DNA from 4 places in the Streptomyces sp. NPDC032822 genome. Region 2 is predicted to be linked to each of the others. Evidence: riboswitches for the same ligand, from Rfam matches in the RefSeq annotation. Region 2 holds a riboswitch; each other region holds the start of a gene.

What was found. Region 2 has a riboswitch for cyclic di-AMP ahead of ACZ5VD_RS28115 (C40 family peptidase). Riboswitches for the same ligand answer to the same signal wherever they lie in the genome.
Region 1: it holds a riboswitch for cyclic di-AMP, as region 2 does, so the genes downstream of both, ACZ5VD_RS18630 (transglycosylase family protein) here and ACZ5VD_RS28115 (C40 family peptidase) in region 2, are expected to answer to the same signal.
Region 3: it holds a riboswitch for cyclic di-AMP, as region 2 does, so the genes downstream of both, ACZ5VD_RS12510 (M23 family metallopeptidase) here and ACZ5VD_RS28115 (C40 family peptidase) in region 2, are expected to answer to the same signal.
Region 4: it holds a riboswitch for cyclic di-AMP, as region 2 does, so the genes downstream of both, ACZ5VD_RS39730 (M23 family metallopeptidase) here and ACZ5VD_RS28115 (C40 family peptidase) in region 2, are expected to answer to the same signal.

What each region holds. Positions count from the first base shown of each region.
Region 1 covers NZ_JBVIOL010000006.1:123,915-126,107, forward strand. Annotated here, with positions in the region: gene ACZ5VD_RS18630 (transglycosylase family protein) at 189-899, opposite strand; cyclic di-AMP (ydaO/yuaA leader) riboswitch at 903-1,081, opposite strand; gene ACZ5VD_RS18635 (transglycosylase family protein) at 1,264-2,193, opposite strand, start outside.
Region 2 covers NZ_JBVIOL010000010.1:306,609-308,801, reverse strand. Annotated here, with positions in the region: gene pcrA (DNA helicase PcrA) at 1-478, opposite strand, end outside; cyclic di-AMP (ydaO/yuaA leader) riboswitch at 741-910, shown strand; gene ACZ5VD_RS28115 (C40 family peptidase) at 919-2,082, shown strand.
Region 3 covers NZ_JBVIOL010000004.1:21,773-23,965, forward strand. Annotated here, with positions in the region: gene ACZ5VD_RS12510 (M23 family metallopeptidase) at 1-850, opposite strand, end outside; cyclic di-AMP (ydaO/yuaA leader) riboswitch at 862-1,017, opposite strand; tRNA gene ACZ5VD_RS12515 (tRNA-Met) at 1,313-1,386, opposite strand; gene ACZ5VD_RS12520 (alginate lyase family protein) at 1,437-2,193, opposite strand, start outside.
Region 4 covers NZ_JBVIOL010000026.1:30,577-32,769, forward strand. Annotated here, with positions in the region: gene ACZ5VD_RS39725 (GntR family transcriptional regulator) at 1-54, opposite strand, end outside; gene ACZ5VD_RS39730 (M23 family metallopeptidase) at 242-1,006, opposite strand; cyclic di-AMP (ydaO/yuaA leader) riboswitch at 1,020-1,186, opposite strand; gene ACZ5VD_RS39735 (M16 family metallopeptidase) at 1,377-2,193, opposite strand, start outside.

The DNA of each region.
Region 1 (2,193 bases), on a different contig from region 2:
GACATGGAAAAGCCCCGTCGGGCGCCCACAGAAAAACCCCGCTCCGGTGCGTACGGGGGATGACGCACCGGAGCGGGGAGCCCGTGGGGACGGGGGTGGCCCTCACGAGGCCTCCACTATGGAGTCCACGGATGAGAGGGCGCTGTGGTTCAGCTACGAGCCGGATGTCAGCGCGCGCGGCTCGGCCGTCACTTCAGGTGCAGCTGCTGGCCCGGGTAGATGAGGTCGGCGACCTCGACGATGTCCTTGTTCAGCTTGAACAGCTTCGCCCAGCCGCCCTTGACGTCGTGCTCCTCGGCGATGGAGCTGAGGGTGTCGCCGGTGACGACCTTGTACTCGCCGTCACCCTTCTTGACCTTCTTGCCGGTCGGGGTGGTGACGGTCTTCTTCGCGGCCGGACGGTCCTCGGAGCGGGACGCCGGCTGCTCGGAGGAACGGCTGCCGCTCTCCGAGGAGCCGCTGGAGCTGTTCGAGCCGCTGGAGTTGCCCGAGCTGTTCGACGACGTGCCGGAGCCGCCGTTGTAGGCGGAGCTCGACAGGCCCACACCGCAGGAGGGCCAGGCGCCCTTGCCCTGGGAGGCGAGCACCTTCTCGGCCACGGCTATCTGCTGCGCCTTGGAGGCCTGGTTGGCCTGCGAGGCGTACTGCGTGCCGCCGTACGCGGCCCAGGTGGAGGCGGAGAACTGCAGACCACCGAAGTAGCCGTTGCCGGTGTTGATGGACCAGTCACCGCCGGACTCGCACTGGGCGACGGTGTCCCACTCGGAGGCGGTGGCGGCGGAGGCGCTGCCGGTCGCCATCAGCGGAGCGGCGATGGCGACACCGGTGACACCGGCGATCGCGGCGGCCCGGGTGGCCTTGGACGGACGGCGGTGCTTGCCCTTGCCGGAAAACAGCATGGTGGATCCCCTCACCGACGCCTACGAGGTGAGCTGTCGGGTTCGGGCCGGTTGAGTTGCCCGGCCGCGCACCTCTCGGTGCGCGGCTTCACCCCAAGCCGGTTCCAGCCGCGAGTTGCCTCGACTGCTGGGCCCGGCACTTACCTTGGGTCCCCCGCTCCTGCCTACGGCGCATTACGCGACGACTGTTCCCGGGCCGCCGCTGGCAGGATTCGGCGTTGCGGTGGCCGGGGCTCGTGTTGGCGAGCGGTCCCGACCGTAGCCACGCGATCCGCGGAATTTCAAAGACGATCAGGGCTTCTGAGACTCATCCCACACTTTCGCGAAAGCGGACATTCAGTGTGAAGTGTGTCGCTAACTCCCGCTAGTTTTCGCCCGATTCGGCACCGAGAGAGAGGGTCTGACCGGGCACGATGACGCTCGGGTCCGAACCGATGGCCTGCCTGTTCTCCGCGTACAGCGCGCTCCACCCGCCCGGGAGGTCAAGGGAGTCGGCGATGGACGCGAGAGTGTCTCCGGCGCGGATCGTGTACGAGTCCGCACCGGCGGCGTGACGGCCACTGGAGGTGCCGCCGGTCGCGCCCGCGGCGCTGTCGGTGGCGGTCTCGTCGGCACTGCCGCCGCGGTGCTTGCCGGCGCTGGGGGATCCGGTGTCGACGAGGGCCGAAGAGCCGCCCTCCAGCCAGGAGTTGTCCGAGTCGTCCTGTTTCGTCGTACCTGTGGAGGCACTGTCGGATTCCTGTGGACTCTGCGAGTCCCGCGACCCTTCGGACCCCGAGCCGGAATCGGACGATGTGCCGGACTTGGCGGAGTTGTCACCCTCACCCGATACGCCCGACTCGCTGCTGGAATCGGACGGTGTGGGCGAAGCGGAGGTGCCCGAAGAACCGTCCGAGGACGCGTCCCCCGACGACCCGGAGGAATTCGACAGGCCGGACGAGTCGGATTCACTGTCGTCCGACGTGCCGCCGTCCGCCACGCCCGTGTCGACGTCGGCCGACGCGGAGTCCTTGCTGAGGCCGTTGAGCAGACCGCAGGTGGACCAGTAGCCGACGCCCTGGTCCGCGAGGATCTTCTCGGCGACCGAGATCTGCTGGTTACGGCTGGCCTGGTCGGCACGCGAGGCGAAGTCGAGGCCGCCGTACTCCTCCCAGTCCTTCTGGGTGATGTGCAGCCCGCCGTAGTACCCGTCGCCGTTGTTCGCGCTCCAGGAACCGTCCGTCTCGCAGTTCGCCACCTGGTCCCAGGTGGTGCCGGTCGCCGCGCTCGCACCGGTGGCGCCGAGCAGGGGGAT
Region 2 (2,193 bases):
CGCTGTGGAAGGTCATCACCCACATCGCGTTCGCGCGCGGGCCGACGAGCTGCTCGACGCGCTCCTTCATCTCGCCCGCGGCCTTGTTGGTGAAGGTGATCGCGAGGATCTGTCCCGGATGCACGTTCCGCGCGCCCAGCAGGTGGGCGATGCGGTGGGTGAGCACCCGGGTCTTGCCGGAGCCGGCGCCGGCCACGATGAGCAGCGGGGTGCCGTGGTGCACGACCGCGGCCCTCTGGTTCTCGTTCAGCCCGTCCAGGAGCGCGGCCGGGTCGATCGCCGGGCGTGGGGCGCCGTCGCGGTAGTAGGCGTCCCGGTCCGGGGGCACGTCGAACTTCCCGCCGAACAGATCGTCCGGAACCGGCTCCGGAACGTGATCGTCCTCGGGCGGTGGCGGGTGTTCTTCCTCGTGCTCACCGGAGTGGGTCCGAGGGGCCTGGAGGTTCGCCAGGAAGCTGTCGTCAAAGAGGCTGCTCATCGCTCTCCGAGTCTAGGGCTCCCCACTGACACCCCACCCCCGCCCCGGGAAAACCGTCCGCCCGACGCACCCCTCACCCTTCGGAACGCGCCCCTCACGTTCGGCGACCGACCAGGGCGGACGGGTCGCGACACCCGGCGACCTGACCGAAGGTCACGAAAATGTATCGGGCATATCGAACATCATCCTTCACAGGGACCACACCCGTTGGCTACCGTTCGAGGCAGGCCGTACGACCCCTCCCGGCGAACGTCGCCGGGCCGCACGGCCTCCGCCGAGTCCGACGCGCCGCCGTGCGCCCGGAGCCGGGGACCCACCGAACTTGGGGTGAATCGGCCCGACTTCCCTTCAGGGAACGGCCGTAGGGCACACCTTCCCGACCAATCCGCCCGAACCCGACAGCTAACTCGGTAGGCGGAACGTGGAAGGAGTCGCCTCCCTTGGCGTCGCACCGCAAGTCGCGTCCTTCGGGTACGCGCGTAGCAGGCATACGGACCCCGGCCCTCGCCACGGCCGCCCTCACCTCCGTTGCCCTGCTGTCCCAGACGGCCAACGCCGCCCCGGCCGCCGATGACAAACCGAGCCTCGAAGAGGTCGAGAAGAAGGTCGGCGACCTGTACCGCCAGGCGGAGTCGGCGACCGACAAGTACAACGCGGCCCAGGAGAAGACCGCGAAGCAGCGCAAGCGCGTCGACACCCTCCTCGACGACGTCGCCGAACGCACCCAGGGTCTCAACGAGGCGCGTGAGGAACTCGGTTCGTTCGCCGCGGCCCAGTACCGCAACGGTGCCTCCACCCCCGACACGGCGACCTTCCTGCTCGCGGACTCCCCTCAGGACTACTTCGACCAGACCCAGCTGATGGGCCGGCTGACCAATCGTCAGAAGGGCGCGGTCGACGACTACGTCACCGAGCGGTCCGCGACGATGGAGAAGCGCCGGGAGGCCACGGAGAGCCTGGAGACGCTCACCAAGGCGCAGGGCGACCTGAAGACCTCCAAGGCCACCGTCCAGAAGAAGCTCGCCGACGCCCGCGCGCTGCTGTCTCAGCTGACCGCCGAGGAGAAGGCCCGGCTCGCGGCGATCGAGCAGGAGAAGCAGCGGGAGGCCACGCGCAAGGCGGCCGAGCTGGCGCGGCAGCAGGCGGCGGACCAGAAGGCCCGGGAGCAGGCGGCCACCGCCCGGCAGGACACCGGTACCGGCTCGTCGAGCTCGTCGTCCGACACGGTCCCGGACGCCTCGTACGCCGCCAAGGCCGCGAAGACGCTCGCCTACGCCCGCGCCCAGATCGGCAAGCCGTACGTCTGGGGCGCCACCGGCCCCGGCTCGTACGACTGCTCCGGCCTCACCCAGGCCGCCTGGAAGGCCGCCGGCGTCACCCTCCCCCGCACCACCTACGACCAGGTCGACGCCGGCACCACGGTCTCCCTCTCCGCCGCCCGGCCCGGCGACCTCGTCTTCTTCTACGACGACATCAGCCATGTCGGCATCTACATCGGCAACGGCATGATGATCCACGCCCCGAAGCCGGGCACGTACGTCCGCGAGGAGTCGGTCTACTACGACGGGGAGTCCTCGATCTACCGGGTGGTACGGCCGGCCTGAGGCGGGGCCGGGGACGCGAGGCGCGCGCGTAGGCACGCAAGACGCAGCCACGCGCGCGTAGGGACGAAAAAGCCGGCACGCGCGCGTGCGCGTCCTCCTCGGGGGACGCAC
Region 3 (2,193 bases), on a different contig from region 2:
GGGCGAACCAGAGCTCGGTGCCGTCGTCGAGGGTGAGGACGGTCTTGTAGCCGTACGACCCGTCCCAGCCGGCCTGCGTGATCGTGCCGGAGTGCACGGCCTTGATGAGGGTACCCGTGGGCGCGGCGAAGTCGAGGCCCGTGTGGTAGCCGGAGGACCACAGGGAGCCGGCCTGACCGAAGGTGGAGGTGATCGTGTACGACGAGGTCGGCAGGGTGAACTGCTTGGCCAGCTGGACCAGGCGCGCGGCCTCGGCCTTCTTGTCGGCCTCTTCCTTCGCCTTCTTCTTCGCGGCGGCGGCCTTGTCCTTGGCCGCCTTCTCCGCCTTGGCGACCGCCTCGGCGGCCTGCTTCTCGGCGGCGGCAGCGGCCTGGGCGGCGGCCTTGGTCTCGGCCTGGTCCTGCTGCTGCTCGGCCTGGGCCATGATCCGGGCGCGCAGCACCTCGCCAGCGTCGGATCCGCTCTCCTCGGTATCGGCGGAGACCGTGCCGACGCTGCTGAGCGCGGTGGTGTCCTCGGCGGAGCCCGAGTCGTCGGAGATCAGGGAGCCCACGTTGGGCAGGTCGGGGATGGAGATCGACACCGGCGGCTTGCCGGTCTGCGCGCTGGCCATGCCGCCCGCGCCGACTGCGGCTATGACACCGACGCCGAGGACGGTGGAGCTGCGGGCGAGACCGCCACGCTGCTTGGCCACGCGGTGCCGGCCACGAACGGGGCGGAGGGACTCCTCGGTGGGATTCCACTCCGTCCAGGGGCCCTCGTCGGTGCGATAGGTGCCGTAGCCGAAGGTCTCGCTGTCACGCTGGCCCGGCACGAACGGGGCTTCTGGGGCAGGCGGGTTGGACGCCACGTGGGCGTGCTCCTTTCCTTCCTTCTCGCCTACCGGGTTAGCTGACGGGTTCGGAGCAGGAAGGTCTCCTACGCGCGTATACCGGCCGTGGTTCCACGGTGGCATCCGCGCGATTCACCCCAAGTAGTGGTTCCCCGGTTCCTTGCAGGATTCGGCGCGTGAGCACGGAGCCGTCTCTTGTGACGGCTGGGACGACCGCGCTGCGTTATCGAACGTTAATAGACCCGGGGCCTCGATTCCAAGCTGTTCCACTTGATCATTAAGCTTTCCGCCGGGAACTTACGGCCCATGACCGGCGAAAAACGGGCGAGTTGACCGAACCTCAGCACCTTCACAGCGATTGACAGGATGTCAGCTGCGATGCGGAGGGCACTCACCCGGTCACCTTCCGTCATTCCAACGGGAGAGCCGGACACACCAAAGGCCGGAACCCATTTCTGGATTCCGGCCTTTGGCCTTCAGTAGCGGGGACAGGATTTGAACCTGCGACCTCTGGGTTATGAGCCCAGCGAGCTACCGAGCTGCTCCACCCCGCGTCGTTGTGACTCCAGTGTACGCCATTCGCGGGACGTCGTTCACCACGGTGTCAGCCACCCGGATTGCCGGCGTGCGTGAGCGTCTCCCAGGACACGAACAGGTCGTCGGTACCGGCGGGCCGGTGTTCCTCGGCGAGCTTGTGCGCGACCGGGACATCGACGTCGAGCCGGTCCTCCAGGTGGTTGAGGGCGACCTCCAGGTCCGGTCCCATCGTCCGCTCCACCTTCCCGCCGCACAGCCAGAGGGGCGCGGACTCGCCGGCCTGGTAACGGGAGTGGAAGTCGAGGGTCACCGCCAGCCGGTCCTTGACCTCGCCGTACAGGTCGACGCCCTGGTGCCAGGCGGTCTCGGCGACGTGGGCGGTGGCGGCGATCGAGTAGCCGACGTGCTTGAAGTTGCGGCAGGTCTCCTGGGAGATGCCGTCCTTGTACGTCGCCTGCCCGAACCAGTAGGCCGTCAGCTTCTGCGCGTTGTCGTTGCTCGAACCGGGCGGGGTGAGTGGGACGCCGCCGTCCTTCTCCAGGTAGAAGTAGGCGGGTACGCGCTCCCGGAAGCGTTCCAGGGCGTGGCCGAAGGCCGCGTGGTCGTCGAGGAAGACGGCGATGCCGATGGCCGCGTCCGTCATCACGAGGTCCCAGTTGCCGTTGAAGTCCGGGACCTTCTTGGTGACTTCGGGCAGATAGACGTTCCGCAGCATTCCCTCGAACCGCCGTACCCGGTCCGCCGGCCACCCGCCCCCCGGCGTGTGCCGCACGATCTCGGCGGCCCGCGCCCAGGTCGCCCCGGCCCAGCCCGTCTGCAGCCCG
Region 4 (2,193 bases), on a different contig from region 2:
CGCGACGATGTCGTCCCGGATCGCCGTGCATACCGAGTGCGCCGGAATACGCATGACCGACCTCCGCTTTAATCCCCGTGAAACGTCGACGATTGACGTGTGTTCGGTGACTCTATTGCAATCAGCGGGAATTTCCGATGGCGGACCGGAATCCATGGATATTTTTTGGACAGACACCCTCCTGAAACGCCGAAAGCCCCGGCTCGGGGAGCCGGGGCTTCGGGATGCGGGCCGTGAGTCGTCAGACGTTCACACCGTGCGAGCGGAGGTAGGAGACGGGGTCGATGTCCGAGCCGTAGTCCGCGGTCGTGCGGGCCTCGAAGTGCAGGTGCGGCCCGGTGACGTTGCCGGTGGCTCCGGAGAGGCCGATCTGCTGCCCCGGGGTGACCGACTGGCCGACGGAGACACCGAGGGACGACAGGTGGCCGTACTGGGTGTAGGTGCCGTCGTTCATCTTGATCACGACGTTGTTGCCGTACGACCCGCCCCAGCCGGCCTCGACGACCGTGCCGGAGCCGACCGCGTGGACCGAGGTGCCGCTGGAGGCGTGGAAGTCGACGCCGGTGTGGCTGCCGGAGGACCAGACGGCGCCACCGGTCTTGTAGCCGGTCGAGACGTAGGAGCCGGAGATCGGCGAGACATAGGAGTTGAGGCGCTTGCGCTCGGCCTCACGGGCGGCGCGCTCCTTGGCCTCGCGCTCCTTCTTGGCCTCGGCGGCCGCCTTCTCGCGTGCGGCCTCCTCGGCCTTCCGCTTCGCTTCGGCCACCTCGGCGGCCTGCTTCTGCGCGGCGGCCTGGGCGTCGATCTGGTCGGCGACCGTGTCGCCGACGGTGAGGACGGGTATGAGACCGGTCTGTTCGACGGCGGGCTCGGCGGCGAGTGCCGGGGCGGCCAGCGTGCCGATGACGCCGGTGGTGGTGAGGGCCGCGACGCCCGCGGCGCGGGCGGTGGAGCGCTTGATCCGGCCGGGACGACGGTGCTTCCCGGTGGCGCAGGTGAACGCCATGTAGTGGCTGGTCCTTTCCTTCCTTCTCGCCTACCGGGTTAGCTGACGGGTTCGGAGCAGGAAGGTCTCCTACGGACCCCCTCGCGGTGCGCGCGGGCGTCCGATTCACCCCAGGGACTTGTGGTGTGGGTCCCCGGCTCCCCTGGCTCGCGCCATGCGGGGACTCGGCGATGACTGTCCGGTGCCACGGGTGCGGCGCGGTGTCTGACGGACAGCCCGGATGACGCTAAACGTGACAACTTTCAATCCCCAAACGGATCATGTCTTTTGTAGCGCATACCACAGGGCAGACAGGCAGCCTCTCCCCCAATTCGGGCATAAAGGGGCCCTGGTGACTCTTTGGTCACCAGGGCCCCCCGCGCGCGTGCCGCTATTCGGCGGTCACGACGGTGACTTCGCCGATGCCGAGGGCCTCGACGGGCTCCTTGATCTGCGCCGCGTCACCCACCAGCACGGTCACCAGGCGGTCCACCGGGAAGGCGCTCACGGCCGCCGCGGTGGCCTCGACGGTGCCGGTCGCCGCGAGCTGCTGGTACAGCGTGGCCTGGAAGTCGTCCGGCAGGTGCTGCTCGACCTGGTCGGCCAGCGTGCCCGCGACGGCCGCCGCGGTCTCGTACTTCAGCGGTGCCACCCCGACGAGGTTCTGCACGGCGACATCGCGCTCGGCGTCGGTGAGGCCCCCTTCGGCGAGCGTGCGGAGCACCGTCCACAGGTCCTGCAGAGCGGGTCCCGTGTTCGGCGTGTCGATGGAGCCGCTGATGGCGAGCATCGCGGCACCGGTGGGCCCTCCGGGAGAAGGCGCGGCGGAGCGCATGACCTGCCCGAACGCCCGGACGCCGTAGGTGTAGCCCTTCTCCTCGCGCAGGACCCGGTCCAGGCGGGAGGTGAGGGTGCCGCCCAGGCAGTACGTGCCGAGCACCTGCGCGGGCCACACGCGGTCGTGCCGGTCGGGGCCGATACGGCCGATCAGCAGCTGTGTCTGGACGGCTCCGGGGCGGTCCACGATCACGACCCGCCCGGTGTCGTCGGCGGTCACCGGAGGCACGGGGCGGGGCTCGGCCCAGGAGCCGGTCCAGGCGCCGAGGGTGTCGCCGAGCAGCGCGTCCAGGTCGATGTCGGTGAGGTCGCCGACGACCACCACGGTGGCGGTGGCGGGGCGCACATGCTTCTCGTAGAAGGCGCGTACG